2 regions of the Streptomyces sp. LE64 genome follow, and region 1 is predicted to be linked to the other one. Evidence: riboswitches for the same ligand, from Rfam matches in the RefSeq annotation. Region 1 holds a riboswitch; the other holds the start of a gene.
What was found. A riboswitch is a leader RNA that binds a small molecule or an ion and turns the genes downstream of it on or off. The one in region 1 is predicted to bind cobalamin.

Region 1 (7,753 bases):
CGGCCCGGTTGGTCGAGAGTTCGCCCTCGATGGCGGCGGTGCCCCGGCTGAGCCCCCGGGCGAGGGTGACGATCTCGGCGGTCTTCTGCCGGGCGAAGGCCAGCCAGCGCAGGATCTGCGGGTCGATGTCGCGTTCGACGGAGGTGTCGAGCGGCACGTGCATCAGGGAGCAGGAGGCCGCGACGTCGACCCGGTCGGCGAGACCCAGCAGGGTGCCGAGGGTGGCGAGGGACTTCTCCAGGTCGTTGATCCAGATGTTGCGGCCGTTGACGACTCCGGCCACCAAGCGCTTGCCGGGGAGTCCGCCGACCGCTGCCAGGGCGTCCAGGTTGGCGGACGCGGCCTCGGTGAAGTCCAGGGCCAGGCCGTCCACGGGTGCCTTGGCCAGCACGGGCAGCGCTTCGCCGAGCCGGTCGAAGTACGAGGCCACCAGCAGCTTCGGGCGGTCGGTGAGGGCGCCGAGGTCGCGGTAGGCGCGGGCGGCGGCGTCGAGTTGGGCCGGGGTGCGGTCCTGGACCAGGGCGGGCTCGTCCACCTGCACCCACTGCGCGCCGGCCGCCCGCAGGTCGGCGAGGACCTCGGCGTACACCGGCAGGAGACGGTCCAGCAGGGTCAACGGGTCGAAGTCGCCGGCCACGTCGGGGGCCGGCTTGGCCAGGAGCAGGTAGGTGATCGGGCCGACCAGGACCGGCCGGGCCGTCAGGCCCAGGGCGAGGGCCTCCTTCAACTCGGCGACCTGCTGGGCCGGGTTCGCCGTGAAGACCGTGTCGGGTCCGAGTTCGGGGACCAGGTAGTGGTAGTTGGTGTCGAACCACTTGGTCATCTCCAGCGGCGCCACGTCCTGGGTGCCGCGGGCCATCGCGAAGTAGCCGCCGAGCGGATCGGCGTCGACGGCGGCGCGGTGCCGCTCGGGGATCGCACCCACCATGACGGTGGTGTCGAGGACGTGGTCGTAGTACGAGAAGTCCCCGGTGGGGACCTCGTCGATGCCGGCGGCGGCCAGGGCGCGCCAGTGTGCGGCGCGCAGTTCGGCGGCGGTGGCACGGAGCGAGTCGGCGGTGACCCGACCCTTCCAGTGCCCCTCGATCGCCTTCTTCAGTTCCCGGTGCTGGCCCTGGCGGGGGTAGCCGTACACGGTGGCCCGTGCTGCCGCGGCTGCGGAGTTCGCTGTCACGGAGATCTCCTTCGCGAGATGGATCCCTGGGGTCCCGGGGACGGGACGAGAACGCGAAGGAACGACGAACCGGACGGCGACGACCCGTGCGCAGGAGCACGGCCGTTCCGTCTGGTGTGTGCGCCGACCCGCCCTCGAGGTCACCGGGATGTCCACGCGCGGAACGGTCCGCGCGCGGGCGGTCGGCAGGTCTTCGGACTCGCGGGCGCGCCCGCCGGAACCTTCCGGCGGACACCTACTGGCCGTCGCTTCCCAGGTCCGGTACCTCGGACCCAGTGCGTATGACGGCGGTCGTTCCCACTCACCGCTGCGGGGCAGTCCCGGATTCCCACCGGGTTCCCTCTTGCGACACCCCGCCTGGCGGGCGGGGCGAACCGACTGCTGCGGGTCAGCCTACGGGGCGCGACCATGGGGCGAACCGACCGGCCGGCATCCCGCGTGGTGATGCGGACCACACGCCGCGGGAGCGGGGCGCACGGCGGCGGATCAGAGCGAGCGCAACAGCTCCAAGGTCCGTTCGAGTTCGTCGCGCAGTGCCTGCCCGGCCGCCTCGGGGTCCCCCTGCACGACGGCCTCCACCAGTGCGGCGTGCCCCTCCTCGCCGTGGTTCGGGTCGTCGAAGCGCAGGTTGAACAGCTCCACCAGGTCCAGCAACCGCTGTTGCAGTACGGGTATGAACTCGGTGAACAGGCCGGTGAGCACCGGGTTGTGCGCCGCGGCGACCACCGCTCGGTGCAGGGCGATGTCCGCCACGACGAACTCGGCGTTGCCCTGCTGCGCCGCCTCGCGACGCTTGGCCAGGACGTCGAGCAGGGCCACCACGTCGTGGTCGGTCCGGCGTCGCGCGGCCAACTGCGCCGCTTCGACCTCGATGAGCATCCGGACCTCGTAGACGTCGGTGATGGCCGCCTGCCGGAGCTGGGCGGACCAGTTCTCCCTGGGCTCGGTGGCGATCACGAAGACGCCCGCCCCCTGACGCGCCTGCACCAGCCCGGCACCGGCCAGGGCCCGCAGCGCCTCCCGGACGGTCGAGCGCCCCACCCCCAGCGACTTGGCCAGGGTGCTCTCACCGGGCAGCTTCGTCCCCACGCCCCATTCGCCGTCGGTGATCTGCTCGCGCAGATGGTCCGTGGCCTGCTCGACCAAGGGTGACGGCCGCAAAGCACCTAGTGACATGTGAAATTCACCTTCCCGCACCCCTTGAGTTGTCTGAGGAGCTGAGTTGTCGTTACTGTACCCGCATGCTGCAGCACGGGCTCCTCCTCGGTTGCCGCTGCGGGGTCTGAAGCGACCGGCACCCCGCAGCGGGTGCCGGGCTGCGCCGGTCGTGTGGTGACCGACCGAAAGAAGCTCCCGCATCATGGAATTCCCCTTCTCCGGCACGACGTTCCCCACCCTGCGCACCCCCTCCGGCGACCTTCCGGCGGACGCTCCGCGCTGGAACCCCCAGCGCCCGAGCGCCATGCCCCACCAGCGCTACCTGCCCGTGCAGGAACGGGTCGCCCTCCCCCTGACGGACCGCACCTGGCCGTCCCGGAACCTCGAACGGGCCCCCCTGTGGGTGCCGGTCGACCTGCGCGACGGCAACCAGGCGCTCGCCGAGCCCATGGACACCGCGCGCAAGCGCCGGTTCTTCGACCTCCTGGTCACCATGGGCTTCAAGGAGATCGAGGTCGGCTACCCGTCCGCCAGTCAGACCGACTTCGACTTCGTACGGCACCTGGCCGAGAGCGGTGCGGTCCCCGACGACGTGACGGTCTCCGTGTTCACCGCGGCCCGCGCCGATCTGATCGACCGGACCCTGGCCTCCGTCGTCGGTCTGCCCCGCACCCTCGTGCACCTCTACACCGCCACCGCACCCACCTGGCGCAACGTCGTCCTGGGCCGCTCCCGGGACGAGGTGCACCGACTGATCCGGGACGCCGCCACCCACGTCCTGCGCGGTGCCGAGGCCCGCCCCGGCGCCGACATCCGCTTCGAGTTCTCCCCCGAGGTCTTCAACCTCACCGAACCGGACTTCGTCCTGGAGGTGTGCAACGGCCTCACCGAACTGTGGGAGGCCAGCCCCGACCGGCCGGTGGTCCACAACCTGCCGGCGACGGTGGAGATCGCCACCCCCAACGTGTACGCGGACCAGATCGAGTACATGCACCGCCACCTGGCGCGCCGCGAGTCCGTGATCCTCTCCGTCCACCCGCACAACGACCGCGGCACCGGCGTGGCCTGCGCCGAACTCGCCGTCCTGGCGGGCGCCCAGCGCGTGGAGGGCTGCCTGTTCGGCAACGGGGAACGCACCGGCAACGTCGACCTGGTCACCCTCGCCCTGAACCTGCACGCTCAGGGCGTCAACCCGATGGTCGACCTCTCCGACATCGACGCCGTGCGCGAGGTGGTGGAGCACTGCAACCGGCTGCCGGTGCACCCCCGCCACCCCTACGGCGGCGACCTGGTGCACACGGCCTTCTCCGGCACCCATCAGGACGCGATCTCCAAGGGCCTGACCCACCACGCCAAGCAGGCTGCCGAGGCGGGCCTGCCCGTGGAACTGGCCCCGTGGTCAGTGCCCTACCTGCCCATCGACCCGGCGGACATCGGCCGCACCTACGAGGCCGTCATCCGCATCAACTCCCAGTCCGGCAAGGGGGGCATCGCCCACCTGCTGCGCACCCACCACGGCCTGGACCTGCCCCAGGCGATGCGCCCCGACTTCTCCCGCGCCGTGCAGCGCACCACCGACACCACCGGTCAGGAGCTCTCCCCCAAGGAACTGTTCGAGCTCTTCCGCACCACCTACCTCTCCCCGGCCCTCGACGGGCCGGTCCGCCTGGACTCCTGGAGCGCCACGGAACCCCGCCCGGGCGAGCACCACCTCACCGGCGTCCTGCACGTGGACGGTGCGGAGCGGACCTGCCGGGGCACCGGCAACGGGCCGCTGGCCGCCCTCGCGGACGCCCTGCGCACCCTGGGCATCGACATCGACGTGCTCGGCTACAGCGAGCACTCCACCACCAGCGGCCCGGACAGCCCTGCCGTCGCCTACGTCGAGTGCCGCGTCAACGGCGTCACCCGCTGGGGCGCCGGCTGGGACACCTCGGTCCTGACCGCCTCGGTCCACGCCGTGATGGCCGCCGTCAACCGGGTGGGACACCCCGACTCGTGAACGCGCTCCCCGTACTCCGGGTGCAGGACGCGGAGGTCGTCCGCGACGGCAACCCCATCCTGCGCGAGATGTCGCTGACGGTGCGGGCCGGCGAGCACTGGGCACTGCTCGGGTCCAACGGCGCCGGCAAGACCACCCTGCTCAGCCTCCTCGGTGCGCTCACCCATCCGACCCGCGGCACCGTCGAGGTGCTCGGCCACCGGTTGGGGCGGGTGGACCTGCGCCAGCTCCGTTCCCTGGTCGGCCACGTCAACCCGCGCCACGACCTGCGCTCGCCCCTGCGGGTCCGCGACGTGGTGCTGACCGGGCTGACCAACACCACCGAGCGGGTGCCGCGTTGGGAGCCGACGCCCGCGCAGAGGACGACGGCCGACCGGCTGATCGACCTGCTCGGGCTCGCCGACCGGGTCGGCGCACGCTGGCCGACCCTGTCGCAGGGGGAGCGCGGGCGCACGCTGATCGCCCGGGCGCTGATGCCCAGTCCCCGGCTGCTGCTGCTCGACGAGCCCGCCACCGGTCTGGACGTCGCCGGCCGGGAGCAACTCATCGACCGGCTCGACACGCTGCAACGCGCCCACCCGGAACTCGCCTCCGTCCTGGTCACCCACCACCTGGAGGAGCTCCCCCCGGGCACGACCCATGTGATGCTGCTGCGCGACGGGCGCTGCCTCGCCTCCGGCACCGCCGACGAGGTCCTGACCAGCGACCGGGTGAGCGCGTGCTTCGACCACCCCGTCCGGCTCACCCGCGTCGACGGCCGGTGGAACGTGCGGGCGAGGCGTTCGGTCGGACCGCCCGCCGACTGATGCCGGGTCGCGGTCGGCGCCCGCACTCCGGGGTGCACCGACCGCGACCGGTCCGCTCAGGTCAGCTGTTCCGCGGCCCGTTCGACGGCCCCGCGGGCCCGTTCCCAGTCCCCCTCGAAGTGGTCCGCGAGGGCGTGCAACCACCGCTCGACGCCGAAGCCGACGCAACTGGTGGAGACCGGGCCCCCGCCGGCCAACGAGATGGCGCAGCGTTCGCCGAAGAAGGTGTGGTGGGTGTTCACGGAGGCGATCGCCAGGTCCTTGTAGACGTACTCGTGCTTGACCGGAACGATCTGCTGGAAGGCGGCGCGCGCGCCGGCCCGGTCGTGGAAGGGGTCCGAGGCCACGCGGCGTTCCAGCGGCAGACCGATCTCACCGGCCAGCGCGTCCAGGAACCACGCCGAGTGGTCGAGGTGGGCCGCGGCGCGTTCCGGGGTCCCCAACGCCACCACCTCGCGCATCCGGAACGCCTTCAGACGTCGTATCCCGTCGTAGTGGCTCTCGTTGCGGAAGCACTGTCCTTGCAGGGTCACCAACTCGACCTCCCGGGACAGCTGCCGGTTCCGGTAGTGGAGGTACACCCCGTAACAGGCGCTGGACGGGAGGGCCAGGTCCGCCGGACCGAGCGAGGCCGGAGGGAAGGCGCCCGATGCGGCCTCCCGTTCGATCCGGTCGTTCCCGGCGGTATCCAGGGCGGAGGAGACGAGGGCGAGGTGGGGGAAGTTCCGGTAGACGTCGAGCACGGACAGGTCGGTGACCGGCAACAGCGGCGGAACGGTCAGGGGGACCGCGCCCGCTCCTCGGGCCCATCGGACGTGGATGCGGTCCAGCGTCTCGGCGAGTCGTGTCGGCTCCTCCTCCAGTGCGACAAGCCCTTCTGACACCCGGACGCCGGTCGTGATGCTCATCAGCAACTCCTCGGGGGTGATGCCTCTTCGGGTGGGGAAGACCCGTCGGCGGCAGTGGGGCGGATCGCCTGACGGGTCAGGCCGCGATCACTCGTTCGGGTGGCGACGGACAGGGGCGCGTCATGCGTGCGTGGAACCCAACACCCCTTGTCGGTGCGGACTTTCCGTGCTCCGCGGCACTCGCTAAAGTAACACCTCTGAGGACCTGAGCACCTGAGTGGTTTTCGATCTCGCCACCTCCGAACGGAACAGACTTTTCATGAAAAAGGGACAACTCGGCTTCCTGACCGGCACCCATGCGGTCAACGACCTGTACCAGGGCGCGATCCCCGCGCTGCTGCCGTTCCTGATGTCCGAGCGCCACTACAGCTATGCCGCGGTGTCCGGTCTGGCCTTCGCGTCGAGCGGGCTCTCCAGCCTGTTCCAGCCCCTGTTCGGCGTCCTCTCCGACCGGAAACCGCGGAGTTGGCTGGTGCCGGCCGGGTTCACCACCGCCGGCCTGGGGGTGGCCGCGGCCGGTCTGGCGCAGAGCTACCTGATCACCTGGATCTGCGTGGCGCTGGCCGGCATCGGCATCGCGGCCTACCACCCGCCCGCCACGAGCCAGGCGCGCGCCGCCGGGGGCTCCTCCCAGAAGGCGATGAGCGTCTTCTCCGTCGGCGGGACGGTCGGCGGGGCCCTCGCACCCCCGTTGGTCACGCTGGTGATCGGCTCGGCAGGCTTCGACGGCAGCTACCTCCTGGCGGCCCCCGCACTGGTCATGGCGGTGCTGTGGGCCCTCAAGGGGCCGTGGATGCGGCGGCACGGCCACACCGAGGCGCCCGCACTGACCGCCGTCGCGTCGGCGAAGTCCGCGGCCGACGGCGCACCGCGGACCGACGACTGGTCCGCCTTCGGCCGCCTGGTGGTCGTCATCATCGGCTGGTCCGTCCCCTTCGTGACCGTCACCACACTGGTGTCCCTGTACGCCCAACGCGACCTGGGCGGGTCCGCGGCAGCGGGCGCCGCCGTGCTGACCGCCTACACCGCGGCCGGGGCCGTGGGCACCCTGCTGGGCGGTTGGGTGGGCGACCGGTACGGACGGATGACCTCGGTGCGGCTCGGCTACCTGACGGCGCTCCCGGCCCTGTTCGGCATCGCCTGGGCGCCGACGTACCCGGTCCTGGTGCTGAGCGCCACGCTCTTCGGCGCAGCGATGTTCCTCCCCTTCGCCGCCCAGGTCACCCTCGCGCAGGACTACCTCCCGCACCGCCCCGGCACGGCCAGCGGCCTGACCCTGGGGTTGGCGATGGCGGCGGGCGGCCTGTGTTCCCCCGCATTCGGCTGGTTGGCCGATTCCAGCGGCCTGAGGTCCGCCTTCTCCGCCCTGCTCCTCATCTTCGCCGTGCCCGTCCTCCTGTCGCTCAGGCTCCCCGACCGCGTACTGGACTCGCCTCCCCCGCTGTCGTCGGAGTTGACCGAGAAAGAAAATATCGGCAGGCAATGAGAATCTCGGCCATCTCTCAAGAGAAATAATGATTGAGCCGTCAACTCTTGCCCAGAATATGAGATGGCTATTGAAGTCGGCACCACCACTACGTACCGTTCATCACGGACCCGAAAAAGCTCGACCAAAGCAATTGCACACAGACCCATAAGGTCCGATGCATGTAATCCGCGCGTCGAAGAAAACGGGAGTCCGAATGAAGATCGACTGGGATGAGCA
Region 2 (7,753 bases), 4.7 Mb from region 1:
GCGCCTCCAGGTCGTTCTTGAGGAACAGCACGATGTCGCCGAGGGTGATCAACACCCCGCCCGCCAGCAGCGCCGGGCGGGTGCCGATCGCCAACACCGCGAGCCCCGCGGCCAGTCCCGCGAAGCCCGTGCCCAAGGCCCACGGGTAGGACATCCGCGCGATCGCCCCGGAGGCCACCGGCTGGACGACGATCACCAGCAGGAAGCAGACCAGGAGCACCAGGCTGTAGAAGGTGCTCGACGCGCGCTCCACCGCATAGACGGCCAGGTAGTGCTGGAAGTGGAAGTACAGGTAGAACGCCAGGGCGTTGGCCGCGAACGGGAGGACCGCCACCCCGGTCAGCAGCCGGGCGTCCGGGTCCGGCGTCCGCGGCGCCTCCTCCCCGGCCGCGGGCAGCCGCACGTGCCCGGCGGCGACCACGAGGAAGAGCACCGTGGAGGCCAGGAACACCGGCCCCGGCGAGGACAGCACGAACGGGCCCGCGATCAACGGCCCGAGGGCCATGCCCGCGTTGAGGGCGGCGTTCCCGGCGGACAGGAAGGCGGGCCTGCGCTCCTCGTCCACCCGGTGCACCAGGTAGCCCTTGTTGGCCGGGAGGTAGAGCGCGGCCCCGGCACAGGTGAGGACCAGCGCGCCGACCGCGAGCGGTGGCCAGCGCAGCGCCAGGAGCAGCCCGAGGAAGCCCGCCGTGCGGATCGCCAGGGCCCAGAGCATGGTGCGCCGCAGCCCGATCCGCTCGGTGAGCGCCCCGCCGAGCACCCCGCCGGAGAACTGCACCAGCGAGGCGACGGCGAGGACCACGCCCACCGTCCCGAGGCCCATCCCGAGCCGTTCGTGCAGGAACACCGACATGAACGGCAGCACCATGAAGCTGCCGAGCGGGATCAGGAACGAACTGAGCAGCAGGAACCGCAAGGGCCCGGTCAGGGTCGCCAGGGCGGCGCGCAGGGGTACCCGTCCGGGCGGGTCAGCCACCGGCGCCTCGTGGGGTCCCGGGGAACGGCCGGGTCAGGACCCGGACCGTGTTGGCCGCCGCCACCGCGCGGTGGGTGGCCAGTTCCGCCGTCTCGGCCTCGGCGTAGACGATGCCCGCGTAGCCGCGGCTGTCGTCGAGGTGCTCGATCGGGTCGCCCGCCCGTTTGATCGGGTACCAGACGGGTGCACCGGGCAGGTCGGCCAACCGCTCCAAGCCGGCGACGCCCTCGAACACTCCGGGCCGTTGCGGATAGCCGAGGACGAAGGCGACGGCCGGTCCGCCCGGCGGCATGGTGTCCATGAGCCGGGGCCTGCGTCCGAGGGCGGCCTCCACCATCGCCTCGTAGACGTTGACGCCCAGCGCCCGGCACAGCCCCTCCCCGACCAGGGCGCCGCCGATCCGGGGATTGATCTCCACCACCTCGGGCCCGTCGGCGGTCAGCACGAACTCGACGTGCGCGAACCGGTCGGTGTAGCCGACCGCCGCCAACACCCGGTCCAACCAGCGTTCCAGCTCCGCCCGCTGCGGTTCGGGAAAGGCGACGGGGAACGCGGTGATCTCCTCGCGGAAGAGCGGTTCCGGGGACATCAGCCTGCTGGACACCCCGAGCAGCCGGGTGCGGCCCGCCCAGGTCAGCGTCTCGGCGCTGTACACCGGGCCGGGGAAGAAGGGCTCCGCGAACAGGCGGCCCATCAACTCGCGCTGCCCCGCCTCGGCCAAGGCCGCGTCCAGTTCGGCCTCGTCGCGCGCCAACCAGACGTTGCGGCTCCCGGTGCCCGCGGTGTCCTTGAGGATCGCGGGCAGACCGGTGTCCGCGAGGACCCCCTTGCGCAACTGGGCCGGGTCGGCGCCCTCGGTGGCGTCCCCCCGGGTGAGGCCCGCCCCGTGGAGCAGGGAACGGACCCGCGCCTTGTCCCGGGTCAGCCGCAGCACCTGCGGATCCAGCCCGGGCAGGCCGAAGGCGGCCGTCAGTTCGGCGCTCACCAGCATCCAGGTGTCGGTGGAGCCGATCAGCCCGTGCAGTTCGGGCGTGCGCGCGAGTTCCGCGGTGACCGCGGCGACGTCGAAGGTGTCGAGCTCCACGACCTCCAGCGCGCCGGGCGGCAGGCGCTCCAGTTCGTACCCGTAGTAGGCGGGGTCACGGGTCAGCAGCACCAGCCGCTCGTCGAGCGCGTCCGCGGCACGGACCAGGTGGCCCAGTCCGAAGGTGAGGGATTCCAGGCAGACGACCGTCACGCGGCGTCCTCCTTCCGTTCGTCCGGGCCGGGCGTGCGGTCCCACGCCATCGTCGACCAGGGCATGGACATCTGTTGCGGCGAGTCCACCTCGACCGGCGAGAGCCCGGCCGGGTCGAGGGCCTCGGCGTGCCGGGCGTGCACCCGGCTGACGTACCGGTGCCCGGTGTCGGCGCCGACCACCAGGTGGACCCGGTCGGGATGGCGACGGGCCTCGTGGGTGGCGGTGAGGTAGGCCGCGCCGGTGGACAGCCCGGCGAACACCGCGTGTTCGCGCAGGAGGGCGACCGTGCCGGACATGGCGTGGGTGAAGTCCATCCAGTGGACGGCGTCGTAGAGGTGGTGGCGGACGTTGTCGAAGGGGATGGAGGAGCCGATGCCGGCGATGATGGCCTCGGGGTCGTGGTGGTCCTGACTGCCGAAGGTGACGCTGCCGAAGGGCTGGACGCCCACGAGCCGCACGGACGGGTCGCGCTGCCGCAGCCGCTCCACCAGCCCGCCGGTGGACGCCCCGGAACCCACCCCGCCGACGACGGTCAGCGCCGCCTCGGGCAGCGCCTTGACCAGCTGGTCGGCGACCTCCTGGTAGCCCAGGTAGTGGATGTCGTCGTGGTACTGGCGCATCCAGTGGACGTCCGGTCGTTCGGCGAGGATCTCCCGCACCCGGCGGACCCTTAACTCCTGGTCCAGCTTGAGGCTCGTCGAGGGGGCGACCTGTTCGACGCTCGCCCCGAGGACCTCCAGTTGGGCCCGGGTGGTCTCGTCGACGGTGGTGGAGGCCACGATGTGGCAGCGCAGGCCGTGGCGGTGGCAGGCGAGGGCGAGTGCGTAGGCGTAGATGCCGCTGGAACTGTCGACCAGGGTCTGTCCGGGCCGTACGGCGCCCCGGTCGAGCAGGTGCCGTACGGCGGCCAGCGCCGAGTAGACCTTCATCGACTCGAAGCGGATCAGGACCGTGTCCGGGGACAGCCGGACGAGGTCGGGGGTCTTGAGGGCGTCCGCGATATGGGGGTGGATCACCCGTATCCTCCTTGGGCGAAGGCGCATTGGTGGCCGTGCGAGTGGAAGAAGGCGGAGAGTTCGTCCCGGGTCGAGAAGCCGATCGGGCGGGTGAACAGGAATCCGACCAGGGACCCGGTGTGGGCGACGAAGACCCCGTCGGCCCCGAACTCCTCGCGGTGGGCCAGGGCGGCTTCGAAGGTCCGTTTCGGCAGGACCTCCTGGGAGAGCAGGGCGCTGGTGGTCGCGGCGCGGGCCACGGCCGCCGGGTCGCCGGCGGCGAATCCCTTGAGCAGGTCGGTCAGGCAGCGCTCGTACTCCCGTGCCCGCCGCCGGTACTGCTCCAACAGCGCAGGGGTGACGGCCGCGGTGTCCACCCCGCCGGGCTCCACCGCGTAGGCGGTGTGGAAGCCGATGTCGGTGCCGAGTTGTCGGACCACCCGGTGCCGGGCGCTGAGGTACAGCGCGAACTCGTCGAGGAAGACGCTGTCGGCCCGCTCGATCCGGGACAGCACCCGGGTGACGAGGGCGGGGTCGTAGGGCAGGGAGAAGGTCCGGAACAGACAGCGCAGGGTGGCGACGACGTCCGCCGTGGAACTCGCCATGCCGACGCCCACGGGCAGTTCGGAGTGCGTGGTCCAGCGACCCGGCGGCAGGGTCAGACCGTGGTGGTCGAGGAAGAGGTCGACGGCGGCCGTCGCCTTGGCGCCCAGCGGAGACGGCCCCGGGGGCGTGCGCCCCGGGGAGAAGTACACCCAGGAGTGGCGGCCCACCGGGAACGAGACGAGGGCGATGTCCGGCTGGGCGGCCGGACGCAAGGGGCCCTGGTACAACTCGCCGAGTGTGCCGTGGCAGACGCCCGCGAAGGTCCGGGCGGCCCGCTCGTCGCCGGAGGGCATCAGCGGTGTGCCTCCCGGGGCCGGGCCGTCCGGACGGCGTCTCGGGCGGACGGATCGCTCTGACCACTCGTCACGGACCGTTCCTCCTTGGTCATGCAGGGGCAATCGGGTCGTACGGTCGTACGGTCGTGCGGACGGGGGTGGGGGAGGGCGCGTGCCGTCGATGAGCGACGGACGCCCGCACCGCGGGCCCAGTCCCCGGAGCCGCCGTGAACAGCGCGCACGGTTCCGTACGCGCGCAGCGGCAGGTCTTCGGACTCGTGGGCACGAGCCCGGGGGCTCCCTACCGGCCGTCGCTTCCCGGCGCTGGTGGCGCCAGTGCCGATGACGGCCTTCGTTCCCACTCACCGCTGCGGGACAGTCCCGGACTCGCACCGGGTTCCCTCTTGCGACGTGACGCCTGAGGCGGCACGAACCGACTGCGGTGGCAGCGTAGGACGCGCACTCCGAACGACGACAGGGGGCCGTGGTGCGGGTTGGCCTGTTGTGATCGTCGAGGAGGGGTTTCGAACGCCGTGCGTCCGCAGGCAGGCCCCCGTAAGCGATCTTCGAACGGTCCCCTCGCTGCCGGCGGCGAAGGAAGTTGTCGTGAAACGTTCCCCCGCCACCCGCCTGCCGCCGATGCGGAGGGGAACGCGGGACGGTCCGGCGCGCGCCGCGCGGAGAACGGCCGTGAACGTTCGTGAATGAACCTCAGTCGATGAGCCCGCGCCCGTGCTGACGTGCGCGCCGATCCCGTCGACCGGCCGTCTGCCGGGGCCCCTCGGGGGCGGCACCACCGACCCCGAACGCGTAGACTTCCTGGAATGAGTCAGCGCCGATCAGCACCGGGCCGCCCGCGTACCAAACCCGCTGAGGAGCGGCGCGCCGACCTCCTCGACGCCGCCGAGCGGGTCTTCGCCGAACGCGGCATCGACGCCGCGCGGATCGATGAGATCACGGAGCGCGCGGGCGTCGCGATCGGCACCTTCTACCTGCACTTCGGCTCGAAGCGCGATCTCATGCTCGCCCTCCAGACCCGCTTCATCGACCGGCTGGTCGAGCGGCAGGACGCCGTGGTGCGGCAGTTGCCCGCCGACGACTGGGCCGGACGCGTGGACGCCTGGCTCAGCGACGCGGTCCACGCCTATCTGGAACACGCCGAACTGCACGACGTGCTCTACGGCCACACCCCCATCAACGCCAAGGCGACGGTCCAGGCCAGCCCCGAGAACGCGCACGTCGAAGCCTTCCGGCGGCTCATCACCGAGCGCCCGGACCCGCCCGCGGACGCCCCGGACCCCGCCATGGCCGCGATCCTGATCTACGGCGCCTGGTACGGGGCCACCCACGCACTGCTGCACCACGAGGCCGAGGAGATCGACCGGCTCGCCGCGGAACTCATCGCCGCCATCACCGACCTCACCCATCGCTACCTGCGCATCGAACCCTGACGGGGCGGGCTGCCGGCGGCCCGTGTGACGACCCCCGGCAGCGCTCGGATCAGACCGCGTTGGCGATCCGCCAGTGCCGTGCCCGCTCGTACTGCTGGCTGAGGCGCGCGAACGCCCCGCCGGTACGGAGCAGCTCTTCGGGCGTGCCGGTCTCGGTGACCCGGCCCTCGTCGAGCGAGACCACGTGATCGGCCGCCGCCAGCGTGGCGGGACGGTGCGCGATCACGATCACCGTGCGACCCGGGTCGTTGCCCAGGTTCGCGATGGCCTGCGTGATCGCCGCCTCGTTCTCCGGGTCGAGCGCCGAGCTGGCCTCGTCGACCAGCACGACCCGCGCCCGCTTGAGCATGGCCCGGGCGATCGCGACACGCTGGCGCTCGCCCCCCGACAGCTGCGCTCCGCCCTCGCCCACCCGGGTGTTCCAGCCGTCGGGCAGCCGGTCGATCACCTCGTCGAGCCGTGCCGCGGTGGCCGCCTCCCGGAGCTCGTCCCAGGTCGCTTCGGGGTGCGCCAGGCGCAGGTTGTCCTCGATGGTGTCGTCGAACAGGTAGACGTCCTGGAAGACGATCGCGATCTCGTCCAGCAGGGTGCTCGGATCGAGTGCGCGCACGTCCACGCCGCCGACGCGCACCTGCCCCTCCTGGACGTCGAAGAAGCGGGCGATGAGCCGGGTGACCGTCGTCTTCCCGGAACCGGACGGCCCCACCAGCGCGGTGGTGGTGCCCGCCGCGCAGCGCAGGGAGACGTCCCGCAACGCGGGGGCGTCACCGCCCGGGTAGGTGAAGTCGACGTGCGAGAACTCGATGTCGGCCTGCTCGATGGTCCGCACCGGCTCGGCCGGCACCGGAAGGGCGGGCGCGGCCAGCAGGTCCTCGATGCGCGCGATCTGGTTCCGCATCGCCCGCAGCGCCCCGATGAGGTCGATGAGGTTGCCGAGCGGCTCCAGGAAGCGGGCGGAGAGCACCAGCAGCGCGATCGCCTCGGCGACCCCGATGCGCTCGCCGAGCATCAGCCCGGCGGCCAGCGCGAGCACCGCGACGAAGCCGCCCATGATCACGGCGGTGTATACGAAGAACGGGCGGCGCGCACGACGCATGCCGTCCCGGTAGGTCTCGCGGTGGTCCTCCAGGGCGGCACGCATGCGGGGCGTGCCGTCGGCGTGGCCGGCCGCCCGCAGCACCGGCTGGGCCTGGCCCAGCTCGATCGCCCGGCTGGCGACCCCGGTCGCCGCCTGCTCCAACTCGATCTCGGTGATCTCGGCGATCCGGGCGGCGCGCTGGAGCGCCCACCAGGCGACGAGCGCGATCAGGCACAGCAGCAGGGCCATCCGCCAGTCGACGAAGAAGGTGATGGTCACGATCGTGGCGGGCAGCAGGGTGGAGGTGATCGCCGGTCCCGCGACGGTCACGGCCAGGTGCGCGGCGTTGCCCACGTCCGCGGTCACCCCGCGGGCCAGTCGCGCCTTGTGCTCGGCGGTGAACCAGCCCAGGGTCAAGGTGCTCACATGACGCATCAACCGCCGCCGCAGTTGGGCCGCGAGGACCCCCGACGCCTTGAAGCCCACCGGGGTGGCGACGATGCTCAGCACGGCGTACGCGAGCGCGCAGACGCCGCCCAGCACCAACCACGGGGTGGCCGCCCCCAGATCGGGATCGGGGCGCACCACGGCGTCCAGGATCGGCACGAGCAGGCCGAGCATCAGACCCTGTAGTACCGCCTGCGCCGCCGTGAGCAGCCACAACCGGGCCAGCACCTGCGGCTGCGGCCAGAGCCGGTACAACCGACGGATCATGCGAGCACTCCTTCTTGTGCCGCCCACATGCGGGCGTACAGCCCGTCACGGGCGAGTAGTTCGGCGTGCCGGCCCTGCTCGACCAGGCGTCCGCCGTCGAGGACGAGGATCTGGTCGGCGCCGGCGATGGTGTGCAGCCGGTGCGCGATCACGATCACCGTCTTGCCGACCGCCAGGGTGGCCAACGCTTCCTGGACCGCCGACTCGCTGTCGGCGTCCAGGGCGGCCGTCGCCTCGTCCAGGACCACGATCGGCGCTCCGGACAGGATGGCCCGGGCGATCGTCAGCCGCTGGCGCTCCCCACCGGACAGACCGCCGCCGCCCGCGTCCAACGGGGTGTCGTACCCCTGGGGCAGCCGCTCGATCACCTCGTGGACGTGCGCGGCCTCCGCCGCCCGCCGCACCTCCTCGTCGCTGG

Region 2: another riboswitch for cobalamin. It lies ahead of ACSMX9_RS00480 (GHMP family kinase ATP-binding protein); the one in region 1 lies ahead of metE (5-methyltetrahydropteroyltriglutamate--homocysteine S-methyltransferase).

Annotation. Positions count from the first base shown of each region.
Region 1 covers NZ_CP199708.1:4,799,123-4,806,875, reverse strand. Annotated here, with positions in the region: gene metE (5-methyltetrahydropteroyltriglutamate--homocysteine S-methyltransferase) at 1-1,174, opposite strand, end outside; cobalamin riboswitch at 1,356-1,553, opposite strand; gene ACSMX9_RS21730 (FadR/GntR family transcriptional regulator) at 1,661-2,350, opposite strand; gene leuA (2-isopropylmalate synthase) at 2,535-4,334, shown strand; gene ACSMX9_RS21720 (ABC transporter ATP-binding protein) at 4,331-5,140, shown strand; gene ACSMX9_RS21715 (hypothetical protein) at 5,197-6,048, opposite strand; gene ACSMX9_RS21710 (MFS transporter) at 6,308-7,534, shown strand; gene ACSMX9_RS21705 (cupin domain-containing protein) at 7,731-7,753, shown strand, end outside.
Region 2 covers NZ_CP199708.1:127,615-135,367, reverse strand. Annotated here, with positions in the region: gene ACSMX9_RS00495 (MFS transporter) at 1-976, opposite strand, end outside; gene ACSMX9_RS00490 (ATP-grasp domain-containing protein) at 969-2,213, opposite strand; gene ACSMX9_RS00485 (cysteine synthase family protein) at 2,210-3,232, opposite strand; gene ACSMX9_RS00480 (GHMP family kinase ATP-binding protein) at 3,229-4,110, opposite strand; cobalamin riboswitch at 4,337-4,545, opposite strand; gene ACSMX9_RS00475 (TetR/AcrR family transcriptional regulator) at 4,917-5,543, shown strand; gene ACSMX9_RS00470 (ABC transporter ATP-binding protein) at 5,593-7,335, opposite strand; gene ACSMX9_RS00465 (ABC transporter ATP-binding protein) at 7,332-7,753, opposite strand, start outside.